Regions from separate parts of the Serratia sp. NFX21 genome, predicted to be linked through region 2. Evidence: predicted binding sites of a transcription regulator. Region 2 holds the regulator's gene; the other holds the start of a gene.

Region 1 (7,974 bases), 1.6 Mb from region 2:
CAATAGGGCGGCGAATATCAGCAGCAGTGAAACCCGGCCGCTGCCGTTATCCAGCCAGACGCCCATCTGCCACAGGGCACAGGCGGTAAACAGCACGGCAACGAACAGCGCCGCCTCATTACCGTAGCGTTTTTCCGGATGGCGACGACGACGGCGCAGCGCCCAGATATAGCAAAGTGCGGCTACTACGGCAGCGATAGTCATGCGCACCGGTGCGTCGAAGCGGAACAATTCGCTCAAGCGGTAAAGCAGCTCGCTGTCGGCGAACAGGCTGCTGATGGCTATCACCAGCGAAGCCAGCGCGGCGAGAAACGCATAACGTGCCAGTCGTCGCCAGTCGAAGGGTTGTACCTCGAGATGTTGCAGCAGCTGCTGCTGTTGTTGCGGGGTCAGCGCGCCTTCACCCACCCAACCGTCCAGTGCTTTTCGCACCACGGCGGCATTTTTTTTGCTGAACTTCATGTTTCCTGTCCCTGAAAAGCACCGTTATTCAATCAGTATATACCCGTTGTATTTCAAGCAGCAGAGTTCAACTTTGCTCCCACCTGTAGGGGGCGAATATATTCGCCCCGGCTAACACGGGCGCAGCATGCAGCGCCCCTACTGTGTATAATGCCCGCCGCAAAGTGCACGAGGAATGATGCAATGACTGAATATAACGATGAGTACTGGATGCGTCAGGCATTGCGGTTGGCCCTGCGTGCGCAGGAAGAGGGCGAGGTGCCGGTAGGGGCATTGCTGGTGCTGGATAATCAGGTGATAGGCGAAGGCTGGAACCGACCGATTGGCCGCCACGATCCGACGGCGCATGCGGAAATCATGGCTTTGCGGCAGGGCGGGGCAGTGCTACAGAACTACCGTCTGCTGAATGCTACCCTGTACGTGACCCTGGAACCCTGCGTGATGTGTGCAGGCGCTATGGTGCACAGCCGTATTCGTCGGTTGGTGTACGGCGCGGCCGATGTTAAAACCGGTGCGGCAGGGTCGCTGGTGGATATTTTGCGCCACCCCGGCATGAATCATCAGGTGGAGATCCTGTCCGGCGTGCTGGCCGAGGAGTGCGCCGCTACGCTGAGCAACTTTTTCCGCATGCGTCGTGAGCAGCAAAAGGCGTTGAAACAAGCGCAGCGCACCGATGTAGATAACAAGCCGGAATAATCAGAAGTTCAGTGCCAGTTCCGGCGTAACGGCCGGATAACCTTTCCCCAGGTCAGCCTGTTCGGCCGCTTCCTGTGCCGCCTTTCTCTCTTTTTCCTGCAAATAACCCACCAGGCTGACCTGATAGCGGCGAATGTTTTCCACGTAGTTATAGGCTTCGCGCCCACGCGCATAGCCGTAGGTTAATTGCGGGTAATAGCGTTTCTGGCTGAGCATCGGCAGACGCTGTTTGACGTCGACCCAGCTGTCCGGATTGCCTTTTTGCATTTTGGTCAGTTTGCGGGCATCGAGCATATGGCCCCAGCCCATGTTATAGGCTGCCAGTGAGAACCAGATACGTTCATCTTCCGGCACGCTGTCGGGCACCTTGGCCATTAGCCTTTGCAGGTAGAGGGCACCGCCCTGAATACTTTCCTCGGGATCGAGACGATCGTTAACCCCCAGACCGTCGGCAGTGGCGCGTGTCAGCATCATCAGGCCACGCACGCCGGTCGGTGAGGTTGCCTGCGGGTTCCAGTGCGATTCCTGATAGGCAATGGCCGCCAGCAGTTTCCAGTCGATCTCGCTGGCGTACTTTTCAAACAGTGAGCGGAAGGTCGGCAGCACCGAATCGATGGCGGACAGGAAGGTTTTGGTATCGACGTAATCGAAACTGCCTACGTGGCCGAGGTACTTCTCTTCCAGCCGCGCCAGCGTGCCGTCATCAACCATCTGGCTGTAGAAGTCCAGCATTGCCGCATACAGGCTGTCATCGGTGCCACGTTTCAGATACCAGGTGACCGGTTCTTCATCGGTGACGTCGAACGCCACTGCCAATTGCGGGTGGATGCGTTGCAGCAGCGCGATGGTAACGGAATCGCCGAGGGTGTAATCCAGCTTGCCGTCGGCCACCTGCTCGAGCAGCTCTTTGGAGGTGAGATCGCTGGAGGCTTCCCAACTGAGATCCGGGAATTTACTTTGCTTGAGCTGTTTCAGGGTGCTGACGTGTGCCGAGCCGGAGGCCACCGCCAGTTTGCCTTTAATATCAGCAAAGGTTTTCGGCCGCGCCGTACCCAGGCGATAAACCAACTGTTGGGAAACGGAATAATAAGCCGGGCCAGTGCGCGCGCGGCTGAGGCGATCCTGATTGTAGATCAGACCGGCGGCCAACAGGTCGGCATCGTCATCGTCCAGATCGTCAAACAGGTCATTAATGTTCTTGTGCGGGATCACCACCAGTTTCACGCCCAGGTAGTTGGCGAAGCGTTTTGCCAACTCGTAGTCGAGACCACTCGGCCCCTGCTTGGTGGTGAAATAGGTCAACGGCGAGTTTAGCGTACTGATACGCAACTCTCCGCGCGATTTGATCTCTTCGAGTTGCCCGCCCTGACCGCCGCGCCAGGTAATATTGGGCCACAGGGCGAGCGCCAGAAGCAAGGTAACAACACCGATTAGAATGTAGTTTATTTTAAGGCGTTTCAAATAGTTATCCAGTGGTGGCACACATGCACTGCCGACGGCTGACCAGTCTTTTCTTATGGTTAAATCAACAGTGCCGGGGCATTTTGCGCAACAAAACGCCAGCGCGCAACTTTATTGACACGTTATGACAATTCGAGGGGGCGGAGAGCTTTTATCAATAATAGCTACGCAAACGGTTTCGTCGGCGGCGTAGATTCTCTATAATGGCGCGCGTTTTCCCCCTGTTGCGCCCAATGAAGTGCTGAAGTCAGTTGCTTCGAAGACGAGAGAACTTTGATTATGGAAATACTGCGTGGTTCGCCCGCTTTGTCGGCTTTTCGTGTTACCAAACTGCTGTCCCGCTGCCAGGACGCTCAACTTCCGGTCAGTGATATCTACGCCGAGTACGTCCACTTTGCTGATGTTAGCGCACCATTAAATACCGAAGAGCACGCCAAGCTCGCGCGCCTGCTCAAGTACGGCCCCTCTCTCGCCGAACATGCCCCTGAAGGCCGCCTGCTGTTGGTGACGCCGCGTCCGGGTACCCTTTCTCCGTGGTCTTCCAAAGCCAGCGATATCGCCCATAACTGCGGTTTGAAGCAGGTGCTGCGGCTGGAGCGCGGTCTGGCGTTCTACGTCAAGGCAGAGGCGCTGACCGAAGCCCAATGGCAGCAGCTTGCCACCTTGTTGCACGACCGCATGATGGAAACCGTCTTCAGCAGCCTGCAACAGGCGGAGCAACTGTTCGCTCAGCATCAGCCGGCACCTTACCAGAGGGTCGATATGCTGGGGGAAGGGCGCAGCGCGCTGGAGCAGGCTAACCTCAAGCTGGGCCTGGCACTGGCCGAAGACGAAATCGACTATCTGCTGAATGCCTTTACCGGTCTGGGGCGCAACCCGACGGATATCGAACTCTACATGTTCGCGCAGGCCAATTCCGAGCACTGCCGCCATAAAATTTTCAATGCCGATTGGATCATCGACGGCGAACAGCAACCGAAGTCGCTGTTCAAAATGATCAAAAATACCTTCGAACAGACGCCGGATTACGTGTTGTCGGCATATAAAGACAACGCGGCCGTGATGGAAGGCTCGCAGGTCGGTCGGTTCTTCGCCGCACCGGAAAGCGGCCAGTATGACTACCATCAGGAAGCCGCTCATATCCTGATGAAGGTGGAAACTCATAACCACCCAACGGCGATCTCCCCATGGCCGGGTGCGGCTACCGGCTCCGGCGGCGAGATCCGTGACGAAGGCGCGACTGGCCGCGGTGCCAAACCCAAGGCCGGTCTGGTAGGCTTCTCGGTTTCCAACCTGCGTATTCCCGGTTTTGAACAGCCATGGGAGCAGGATTTCGGCAAGCCAGACCGCATTGTGACGGCACTGGACATCATGACCGACGGCCCATTGGGCGGTGCGGCGTTCAATAACGAATTCGGCCGTCCGGCGCTGGTGGGGTATTTCCGTACCTATGAAGAGCAGGTCAACAGCCATAACGGCGTGGAACTGCGTGGCTACCACAAGCCGATCATGCTGGCGGGCGGTATCGGTAACATCCGTGCCGACCACGTACAAAAAGCTGAAATCACCGTCGGTGCCAAACTGGTGGTGCTGGGTGGCCCGGCAATGAATATCGGCCTGGGCGGCGGCGCGGCATCATCCATGGCCTCTGGCCAGTCTGATGCCGATCTGGATTTCGCTTCGGTACAGCGCGACAACCCGGAAATGGAACGTCGTTGCCAGGAAGTGATCGACCGCTGCTGGCAGTTGGGTGAACAAAACCCGATTCTGTTTATCCACGATGTCGGCGCCGGTGGCTTGTCCAACGCCATGCCTGAACTGGTCAGCGACGGTGGCCGCGGTGGTCGTTTCGAACTGCGCGATATTCTGAACGACGAACCGGGCATGAGTCCGCTGGAAGTCTGGTGTAATGAATCGCAGGAACGCTATGTGATGGCGATTGCACCGGCGCAGATGGCGCAGTTTGATGAGATTTGCCGCCGTGAGCGTGCGCCTTATGCGGTGATCGGTGAAGCCACCGAAGAACAGCATCTGACACTGAACGACAGCCATTTCGACAACCAGCCGATCGACATGCCGCTGGACGTGCTGTTGGGCAAAACGCCGAAGATGACGCGTGACGTGACTCGTCTGCAGGCCAAAGGCCAGCCGCTGCAGCGTGACGAGATCACCCTGAATGATGCGGTCAACCGCGTACTGCATCTGCCGGCGGTTGCAGAGAAAACCTTCCTGATCACCATTGGCGACCGTACCGTGACCGGTATGGTGGCACGCGATCAGATGGTCGGCCCGTGGCAGATCCCGGTGGCCGACTGTGCGGTTACCACCGCCAGCCTGGACAGCTATTACGGTGAAGCGATGTCGATCGGCGAACGTGCGCCGGTAGCCCTGCTGGACTTCGCTGCCTCTGGCCGCCTGGCGGTCGGGGAAGCGCTGACCAACCTGGCCGCGACCGAAATCGGTTCGCTCAAGCGCGTGAAGCTTTCTGCTAACTGGATGGCGGCAGCCGGTCACCCGGGTGAAGACGCCGGTCTGTATGAAGCGGTGAAAGCGGTGGGCGAAGAACTTTGTCCGGCGCTGGGGATCACTATTCCAGTGGGCAAAGACTCGATGTCGATGAAAACCCGCTGGCAGGAAGGCAACGAACAGCGCGAAATGACCTCGCCGCTGTCACTGGTGATCACCGGTTTTGCTCGTGTAGAAGATGTCCGCCACACCGTGACGCCACAACTGCGTACCGATAAGGGCGACAGCGCACTGCTGCTGATCGACCTGGGTAACGGCCATAACGCGCTGGGTGCCACTGCGTTGGCGCAGGTTTATCGTCAACTGGGCGACAAACCGGCCGACGTGCGCAACGTTGAGCAGTTGGCGGGCTTCTTTAACGCCATGCAGCAGTTGGTGGCCGATCGCGCGCTGCTGGCTTATCACGACCGTTCCGACGGCGGCCTGTTGGTTACGTTGGCGGAAATGGCGTTTGCCGGCCACTGCGGCGTGCAGGTGGATATCAAAGCGCTGGGCGACGATGCGCTGGCTGCGCTGTTCAACGAAGAGTTGGGCGCAGTGATCCAGGTTACGGCTGACCAGCTTGCAGCGGTACAGCAGGTATTTGCTCAGCACGGCCTGACGGACAATGTTCATCACATCGGCAGCGTGCAGACTGGCGATCGCTTTGTGATCACACAGGGCGATAAAACGGTATACAGCGAAAGCCGCGCCACGCTGCGCACCTGGTGGGCGGAAACCACCTGGCAGATGCAGCGCCTGCGTGATAACCCGGAATGTGCCGATCAGGAACACCAGGCCAAGCAGGATGAGCGCGATCCTGGTCTGAACGTCAAACTGAGCTTTGCTCCGGAAGAAGACATTGCTGCGCCGTACATCGCCAAGGGCGCACGTCCTAAAGTGGCGGTACTGCGTGAGCAGGGGGTTAACTCTCACGTTGAGATGGCGGCAGCATTCCATCGCGCCGGTTTTGATGCGGTAGACGTGCATATGAGCGATTTGCTGGAAGGCCGTCGCGACCTGCAGGACTTCCATACGCTGGTGGCCTGCGGCGGCTTCTCGTACGGTGACGTACTGGGCGCCGGTGAAGGCTGGGCGAAGTCGATTCTGTTCAACGATCGCGTCCGTGACGAGTTCGAATCCTTCTTCCACCGTCCGCAGACCCTGGCGTTGGGCGTGTGTAACGGTTGCCAGATGATGTCGAACCTGCGCGACCTGATCCCAGGGGCTGAACATTGGCCGCGTTTCGTACGCAATTTGTCAGACCGTTTTGAAGCGCGTTTCAGCCTGGTGGAAGTGGCGGCCAGCCCGTCGCTGTTCATGCAGGGTATGGCGGGTTCACGCATGCCGATCGCCGTCTCGCACGGTGAAGGGTACGTCGAGGTGCGCGATGCTGCACATCTGGCGGCTCTGGAGCACCATAACCTGGTGGCGTTGCGCTTTGTCGATAATGCCGGTCAGGTCACGGAAACCTACCCAGCCAACCCGAACGGTTCACCGAACGGGATCACCGCAGTGACCAGCAGCAATGGCCGTGCGACGGTGATGATGCCGCATCCGGAGCGGGTATTCCGCACCGTCAGCAACTCGTGGCATCCGGAAGAGTGGGGCGAAGACAGCCCGTGGATGCGTATGTTCCGCAACGCCCGTAAGCAACTGGGTTAAGCGAGCATTTAGCGGTAGCCTGAGGGGCGCAAGAGATTGCGCCCCTTTTTATTGCGCTGCCTGCTGAGGGTTGTCGGCATTTTGCGACAGGGGCTATTTTAACTGTCTCTAAAAAGAGACACATAACTCATTGATTTATAATGGTGTAAAATTAATTGGCTTAAGTTGTCGGTTTTTGGCGACAGGGTGGCGTTTTTTTCTTCGCCGGATACGCGGTTAATTTGTGTATTTTGACAGTGAATAAATATTTTATTCATAAATATCAATTAATTAAAAATAACTTGAAAAGTTGGCACGCTAAGTGCATTATTCTGCCCAGTTGCTCATTCAACTATTTATGACGGCCCCGTATTTAGACGGAATTGTTGCCTCATAAGCCTCCGAATGATGCCAAAGAAATGGTGCCTATCGTCCAACCAAACCGATAACAGACGCGCAAGCGCTTTATCAAGCATCGGGCGACACGTGGAGTGAGGCACCGCCTGTATCCAACTGTGATGAGTGTTCATCAATCCCGGATACGTACGGATGCTATTCGTCCTGTTCGATGCCAGCCATGTGCTACATCACCCTGGGGACGAGATTCAAGGGCATCCACACATTCTTGCGATGGGGCAGCTCTGCCCCAGCGTCAAATCTTCAAAGTCCTGTTTACCCCTCTTTCATTAGCGACAGATCCAAACGCAAACTTCTGCCCAAGGCCCACTTGCCGTTATTTTCCTGACGCTGCGCTGAACACCGGGCTTTCCTCTCATCGGCGACTCGGTTAGCAAAAAAACCGTGGGCTTTTAAAGATTAGCCAGGTGTTGACTGGCTTTGAACATAGGCTCTGAGCATTTCAATCGTTGCATCGCCAGTGCTACAGACAAAATACAATCTTGACCACAGAAGCCCTGTTTTGCTTTGGATCCGCAAATGTGTATTTTATTGGTGTAGTCAACGCGACGATACCGATTTCAGTTTGTTCACCATCACATGACATATGCACTTAACCTGTTAAAATGAAATAATTATATTAATGAGCGTTGACGATGTTAAGAGCCACAAAAGTACGCATCTATCCGACACCGGAACAGGCCGCATTCATTAATGCCCAGTTTGGCGCGGTTCGATTTGCGTATAACAAAGCTCTGCATATCAAAAAACAGGCGTACAAACGGCACGGTGTTAACTTAAGCCCCCGCA
Region 2 (7,974 bases):
CAGCCGTCCATATAACTTTCACCCAGGCCCAGAGAGCCTTCTTGCAGCACGCGTTTAAAAAAATTGGGGTTTTTAACCTGAATATCGAATGGGCGCGAGCCGTTTATTTCAATACCGGCCATGCTGAGCATTTCATGAGCGATACGGTACCATGGGTTGTCCTGGATGCTCACATCTTCTATACACGATGAACTCATAGCTTCTCCATCACCTTCTTCTGACTTATGACCCGCCAAAAAATAGCTTAGACAAATTCTGCGGGTGCATACGTTTACCTACGGTAAAAAGTCCCGTGGCGTCTGATATCCGACTATGAACAGAGGAAAATTTTAAGAAGGTTCCTGCGCAAGAAACGCTGGAAAGACAATCCTTAAAAAAGTGTGACGCCATACGCGTACACAACAGCAATTTGTGATAAAGAAATTATAAAAGTGTTATTTTAAAAGGTCGTTTTGAGTATAGGCTTGCCGAGGCGCTTACTCAACTGTAAATCGCACTCGGCAAAAATATTCTTTAAGTGATTATTAATACATATAATTATGACGCAGAGTTAGCATGTTCCTGTCGCGTCGCCTGCTGTTCATCCATCACTTTTCCCCGTTGCAGCATATAGCCCAATGCGGCTAATACTACCGTAGAAACCATCACCGTCACCGTTGCCAACAGCGGCTGTTCGATAAAGGCCGATACCAGCATGCTGGCGACAAAACACAGCCCCAACTGCAGGGTGTTTTGCAGCGCTGCGGCTTTGCCTGTGCCTTCCGGGAACGGGGTTAACGCATTCGCCACTACGATTGGGTAGCTGGCACCGTTGACCAGCGCCATCACGCAGAACGGGATCAGCAGCGTGGTGAGCGTTGGCTCGGTCAGCGTGGCAACCAGATATAACGCCACCATGCTGATGCCATAAGCTACCAGCAGCCACGGCAGTAAGGTGTTGCCATTAATGCGATTTAACGCGGTGCGGCAGCCATAACCCCCTAACAGGAAGGCCAGGGTCTGCGGCACATAGCTCAGGCCGATATCATTTGGGCTGTACCCCATATCGCCAAGAATAAAGGGTGAACCGGTCAGCCAGGCGAAGAAGCCGGCTGAGCAGGCGGCAAAGATGGTAACGCTGCCGCTGAACACCGGGGATTTAAGCAGTTGCCAGAAGGTCAGGCTGTTTTTCTTTTCTGCGGAAGGCAAGGGTTTGGCGTTTTCTTTCAACAGCAGAGTCGGCAGCAGGAGAATGATGGTAATGCCCAGCAGCACGGCAAAAATGGCACGCCAACCCATGTGGTTCAACAGCCAGGCTCCGACCAACGGCGCCAGCGCTGGTGAAAGTGCCACCAACGGCATAATGGTAGCGAAGACCCGGTTGGCCTTGCCTTCACGGTAGCGGTCAATCACCAGTGCCTGCCAGGTAACGGCGGCGGAACAGACGCCAATGGCCTGGATGAAACGCAGTGACCACAGTTGAACGGCATTTTGTACCCACAGCATGCCCAGGCAACCCAGGGCAAACAGCGCCAGGCCAATCAGCAACACCGGTTTACGGCCGAGGCGGTCGGAAAGTGGCCCCCAGAGCAATTGAGCAAAGGCGAAGCCGGCCAGGAAGATACTCAGGCTGGCGCTGATCGCCCCGGCGGAAATTTGCAGGTCTTGCTGCATTATGCCAAAGGCGGGCAGGTACATGTCGGTGGCCAGGTAACCCAGCATACTCAGGCCGGCAAGATAGAACATAAAACCAAAGGAATTTCGCATGGTATTTCTCATTAATATTTTATTGTCGCAGGTTTTTAGCGCCGGCAAGTGTATCCGGCTGGATCTCTGCTTGTGAAACGGTAATATTTGCGAGGTGCTGTTAAAAAAATTGAAGGCAGGGTTATGTGGTCTGAATATTCTCTCGATGTGGTAGATGCGGTCGCCCGCACCGGCAGCTTCAGCGCAGCGGCGCATGAGCTGCACCGAGTGCCCTCGGCGGTCAGTTATACCGTGCGGCAATTGGAACAATGGCTGGCGGTTCCGCTGTTTGAACGGCGTCATCGTGACGTGGAACTGACCCCGGCCGGCGTGGTGTTTGTGCAGGAGGCACGCAGTGTCATCAAAAAAATGCTCGACACCCGCCGCCAGTGTCAACAGGTGGCTAACGGTTGGCGTGGCCAACTGAAAATTGCGGTAGACATCATTGTTAAACCCCAGCGCTGCCGCCAACTGGTTCTGGACTTCTATCGCCATTTCCCCGACGTAGAACTGATGGTCCAACCTGAGGTGTTTAACGGCGTCTGGGATGCGCTGGTGGACGGGCGTGCTGATATGGCTATTGGGGCGACGCGTGCGGTGCCGGTCGGGGGCGGGTTTGCCTTTCGCGATATGGGCGACATGCGCTGGCTGTGCGTGGTCAGTCCGCAGCATCCGCTGGCGATGATGGATGGCCTGTTGAATGATGAGCAACTGCGGCCTTTCCCGTCGCTGTGTCTGGAAGATACCTCGCGCAACCTGCCCAAGCGGGTCACCTGGACACTGGACAACCAACGGCGGCTGGTGGTGCCGGACTGGGCCTCGGCGCTGGATTGTCTGTGTGCCGGCCTGTGCGTTGGCATGATGCCGGCGCATCAGGCCTTGCCATTGGTGCAGCGTGGGGAACTGGTAGCGTTGCAGCTGCAGCAGCCGTTTCCGGCCAGCCCCTGTTGTCTGACCTGGCAGCAGAATACGCCATCACCGGCGATGGCCTGGCTGTTGGATTACCTGGGGGACAGTGAAACGCTGAATCAGGAATGGCTAAGCGAAGTGGTGCCGGAAACCACAGCGGCTTCCGGCATTAGCAATTAGCGGCGGTAATCGATGAATGGGCCGTCAGCGACCGAACGACGCTCAATCAGTTTCGGATGCACTTCAATCACCTGCGACTCTTCACGCTTGCTGATAATACGGTCCAGCAACATGGTGAACGCCATTTCACCCAAACGCTCTTTGGGTTGATGAATGGTGGTCAGTGCCGGGGTGAAATAGCGGGCGTTACGCACGTTATCGTAGCCAATCACCGAAATGTCTTGTGGCACCCGCAGCCCAAGTTCGTCGGCGGCGCAGATCGCGCCCATCGCCATGATGTCGCCGCCGCAGAATACCGCGGTCGGGCGATGTTTTTGCGACAGGATCTGGTGCATGGCCTTGTAGCCGGATTCCGGCTCAAAGTCACCCTGAACAATCCACTCGTCACGTACTTCAATATTGGCTTCTTCCATGGCTTTTAAAAAGCCCTGATGGCGGCCGCCACCGGTATTGCGCGACAGTTGGCCTGGAATGGCTCCAATATCGCGGTGACCGCGTTCAATCAGATAACGCCCGGCCAGATAGCCGCCGGCGAAGGCGTTATCAATGATGCTATCGGTAAAATCACCGCGGGCCGCGCCCCAGTCCATCACAACCATTGGGATGTTGCGGTAGTCTTCCAGCATGCCGAGCAATTGGTCTGGATATTCCGAACACATCACCAGCAGACCATCAACACGCTTTTGCGCCAGCATCGCCAGATAGGCCCGCTGTTTGTCCAGATTGTTGTGCGAGTTACATAAAATCAGCGTATAGCCTTTGCTGTAGCAGCTGTTTTCTACCGCCTCGATCACTTCGGCAAAGTAGGGGGCTTCGCTGGAGGTGGCCAGCAGGCCAATCGATTTGGTGTGATTGACCTTCAGGCTGCGCGCTACGGCGCTGGGTGAGTAATGCAGCTCTTTAATCGCAGCGCCAACGGCCGCTTTTGTCTCTTCGGCGACGAAACGAGTCTTATTGATGACGTGCGAAACGGTGGTGGTGGAAACGCCAGCGCGTTTGGCCACATCTTTAATCGTTGCCATGTAAAGAATGACTCCTGAACTCACATGTTGCAGTATGTAAGTGTGATGTTAATCGTTTGCCTGCGTAGATCCTTCTCCAAAGAAGCGAAAACTGAGTTTTTAGTGTGTTGAAGTCGTCAGCGCTTGGTCAGGAGGGGCATTTTGCCGGTACACAGTTGTGAACTGCGAATTTTGTCCCATATTGAGCCAAAGTGGAAGAGGTAATCGGTATAATAAACCGGGAAATGATAACAAGATTTTATTGTTCAACTGTGTGAAAATGGTTTGACGCATTAATTGTGTGCCTTTTACCCTTGGGAAACCCAATCTGAAAAGGAGTTGTAATGGATACCGATCTGAAAATGTCACTGTTCACCACCGTTTGTGCGCTGGCCGTGATTATTGCTTTCAGCTTCACCGCTGCTTTGAACTGATCCCCTCAAGTAAAACAGGCGCAGCCCGCTGCGCCTGATTGTTTTTCCCCGCGTTACGCCAGGTTCTTTTCCACAAATGCCCAGTTAACCAGTGCCCAGAAGTTTTCCAGGTAGGCAGGTCGTGCGTTGCGGTAATCGATGTAATAGGCGTGTTCCCAAACGTCGACGGTCAGCAGCGGTTTATCATCACCGGTTAGCGGTGTCGCTGCGTTCGAGGTGTTAACAATCGCCAGCGAACCCTCCGGTTTTTTCACCAGCCAGGTCCAGCCTGCGCCAAAGTTTTTCACTGCGGCGTCGCTGAATTGCTGTTTAAATTCGGCGAAAGAACCAAATGCCTGATTAATCGCCACGGCCAGTTTACCTTCAGGCTCACCGCCGCCCTGTGGCGACAGACAGTGCCAATAGAAAGTGTGGTTCCATACCTGAGCGGCATTATTGAAGATGCCGCCGTCAGAGGCCTTAACGATCTCTTCGAGGGACAACCCTTCAAACTTGCTGCCTTTCAGCAGATTGTTCAGGTTCACCACGTAGGCGTTGTGATGCTTGCCATAATGGTATTCCAGAGTTTCTGCGGAAATGTGCGGTTCGAGGGCGTTTTTTTCATAAGGTAATGCAGGAAGTTCGAACGACATTGCTTTCTCCTTGTACAGTGCCAGTCCACCGTCGTAACAACGGGTATTAGATTGACCTGTTTTTATTGTGGGTATTTAGCTTAGCAATTTTCGCGATGAATTACAGGGGGAACGGGCAAGGGATTGGCTATGACTACGAGGTTTGGGGAAACGATCAGGGGAGAGCGGCTGACAGTGCCAGCCGCAAGGGAGTTTATCGAATGGTTTTTGGCGTGACTACCCGGCGTGCGCCGATGTAGTGGTTTTGCCAGTAGTCGTTATCGAGCTGGCTGATGCGGATTTCTTCACCGGTACGCGGGGACTGAATGAATTTGCCGTTACCCAAATAAACCCCAACATGGTCGGCCACGCCGCGGTTGTTAATGCGGAAGAACACCAGATCGCCGCTTTCCAGCTCACTCTTCTTGATCGGCGCTGCGTCACGCAGGTGATACATCTCGTTGGCGGTACGCGGCATTTTAATTTTAACGATGTCTTTATAGGCGTAATAAATCAGACCGCTACAGTCAAAGCCGGTTCTTGGCGAGGAGCCACCCCAGCGATAAGGTTTACCCATTTGATCCATCAGCTTGGCCATCGCGGTTTGCTTGGCATGCTGGTAGCGTTTTTTGTGCGCAGGGCTGAGCTTCAGTGGTTTTTCGTCAGCCACCAATTTGGCGGTTGCCATACCGGTTTCACGATGGCGCCCATAGCCTTTTTTATAGCCCTTCTTCGGCGGGGTCACTTTAATTTTGGCTATTTTATGAGTTTTGTTTTTCGATTTTGTGCTAACGATCTTTTTAGCGGTTTTTTCTGTTTTGGCTTTGGAGACCTTGGCGGTTTTCTGCGGAGTAGTGACTTTTACTTTTTTGCTGCTGGCCTTAACCGCTTTCTTTTTCTTGCGGTCATCCGGCCGGGCTTCGTTTACGTGGCTCTTGCGCTGCTCAGCGGCAACACGTGCCTGTGGCGCTGCATGCGCCAGATTAAAGAATAGCTGTGTAAACAACAGCACAAAAAGCGTAAGAATTAAACGCATGTCGACGTTACCAACCTTGGCCCCGGAACAGATATCGAATGAGTGACAGTATTCCCGAATTTCGCCATATAAAACAGCGAAGAACTCATAAATGATAATCCATATTGTGAGAAAACGTTAATAGCATTTTTTTTGCCGAAAAATCAAACTGTTGATGTATAAAAAACCAACAATGACCGCCAGGGAATTTATTAAGGTGCACTTTTTGACAGGAAATATATTAGTGAAATGGCCGGATTAAAAATGTTATTCTGAGCATATGTTTTGACCGGAAAGGCCCTGCCGGTGAGACGCGACTGACAACGGGGGAATGCCCTTGCAAAAGATGGCGTTTTCTTGCAACTGTTCCAGCCGCTACAATAGCCAGTGTGATGCATGTTGTAGCCATGAGATTTGGCTTGAGGAAGCAATATAATGACGACGACGATTGAAAAAATTCAGCACCAGATCACTGAGAACCCAATTCTGCTGTACATGAAAGGTTCACCGAAATTGCCAAACTGCGGTTTCTCGGCGCAAGCCGTGCAGGCACTGTCTGCCTGTGGCGAACGCTTTGCTTACGTTGATATTCTGCAGAACCCGGACATCCGTTCCGAGTTGCCGAAATACGCCAACTGGCCGACCTTCCCGCAGCTGTGGGTAGACGGTGAGCTGGTCGGCGGCTGTGATATCATCATGGAAATGTATCAGCGCGGCGAATTGCAGCAGCTGATCAAAGAAACGGCAGAGAAGTACAAACAGCAGGAAGACCAGCAGCCATAATCGGCTCGGTTTTATTGTTGGAAGTCATCGGGCGGTGCCAGCTAATACTGGGCCGCCCGATTTTTTTCTTAGTCGGTATTCGTGACCGCCAGCGGCCAACCGCCAAGGCGTTTCCAGCGGTTAACCAGCTCGCAGAACAGCTGAGCGGTTTGCTCGGTGTCATACAGCGCTGAATGGGCCTGGGCACTATCGAAGGGAATATCGGCGGCAATGCAGGCTTTGGCCAGTACCGTTTGTCCCAACACCAGTCCGCTTAACGCCGCGGTGTCAAAGGTGGCGAAAGGATGGAAAGGATTGCGTTTCAGGCTGGCACGCTCGGCGGCAGCCATCAGGAAACTGTGATCAAAATTGGCGTTATGCGCCACAATTATCGCCCGGTTACAGCCGCGATCCTTAATGCCCTTGCGCACCGCTTTAAAAATAGCGTGCAGTGCATCGTATTCACTGACCGCACCGCGCAGGGGATTACTCGGATCTATGCCGTTAAAAGCCAGCGCTTCGGGTTGCAGGTTGGCACCTTCAAAAGGCTCCACGTGAAAATGCAGGGTTTCGTCCTGCTGCAACCAGCCGTCTTCATCCATTTTTAACGTAACGGCGGCAATCTCCAGCAGCGCGTCAGTTTTGGCATTAAATCCGGCAGTTTCTATATCTATCACTACGGGGTAAAACCCACGAAAACGGCCACTCAGGGCGTTAAGATCACTTTTTTCGGCCATCAGTTTCTTATCTTCATCGAATGCAGCGCGCATTATGGCAAATTTTGCGCCCGGTTGCAGGCGGTAATCACGCGGGAAAAAACAAGGGCGCAGTAAGCGCCCCTGGTTGACCTTAGTGGCCGAGGCCGTGGCCGGCGTGTTTGTTTTCGATCAGTTCGATTTTATAACCGTCCGGATCTTCAACAAAGGCGATAACCGTGGTGCCGCCCTTGACCGGGCCGGCTTCGCGAGTGACCTTGCCGCCGGCATTACGAATGCTGTCACAGGTTGCGGCGACATCATCCACACCCAGTGCCAGGTGGCCGAATGCGGTGCCCATTTCGTAGCTGTCGGTGCCCCAGTTATAGGTCAGTTCAATCACCGCACCTTCGCTTTCATCGGTATAGCCTACAAACGCCAGTGAGTACTTGTATTCCGGGTTCTCGCTGGTACGCAGCAAGCGCATGCCTAATACCTTGGTATAGAAGTCGATGGAGCGTTGCAGGTCACCGACGCGGATCATGGTATGGAGTAAGCGCATAATTCCTCTGATTGGATGTGCCGTTGCCAATGGCGGATGGATTGAAGCAAATCCAGTATAGCGTTGCCGCATAAGGGATT

Evidence for each region. Region 2 encodes PurR, which represses purine synthesis genes. Its sites were predicted from a motif close to CANGCAAACGTTTGCNTG; they were not measured.
Region 1: a site for PurR is predicted at 2,785-2,802, ahead of purL (phosphoribosylformylglycinamidine synthase). Genes of this name have one in related genera too.

Annotation. Positions count from the first base shown of each region.
Region 1 covers NZ_CP183196.1:4,432,060-4,440,033, reverse strand. The annotation lists gene ACNT1W_RS20720 (DUF2157 domain-containing protein) at 1-462, opposite strand, end outside; gene tadA (tRNA adenosine(34) deaminase TadA) at 613-1,158, shown strand; gene mltF (membrane-bound lytic murein transglycosylase MltF) at 1,159-2,619, opposite strand; gene purL (phosphoribosylformylglycinamidine synthase) at 2,899-6,789, shown strand; partial or broken gene ACNT1W_RS20700 (transposase) at 7,585-7,779, opposite strand; gene ACNT1W_RS20695 (RNA-guided endonuclease InsQ/TnpB family protein) at 7,821-7,974, shown strand, end outside.
Region 2 covers NZ_CP183196.1:2,784,761-2,792,734, forward strand. The annotation lists gene cfa (cyclopropane fatty acyl phospholipid synthase) at 1-197, opposite strand, end outside; gene punC (purine nucleoside transporter PunC) at 538-1,746, opposite strand; gene punR (DNA-binding transcriptional activator PunR) at 1,870-2,814, shown strand; gene purR (HTH-type transcriptional repressor PurR) at 2,811-3,836, opposite strand; gene ACNT1W_RS13260 (YnhF family membrane protein) at 4,160-4,249, shown strand; gene sodB (superoxide dismutase [Fe]) at 4,303-4,881, opposite strand; gene ACNT1W_RS13270 (C40 family peptidase) at 5,075-5,896, opposite strand; gene ACNT1W_RS13275 (Grx4 family monothiol glutaredoxin) at 6,311-6,658, shown strand; gene rnt (ribonuclease T) at 6,727-7,407, opposite strand; gene gloA (lactoylglutathione lyase) at 7,487-7,894, opposite strand.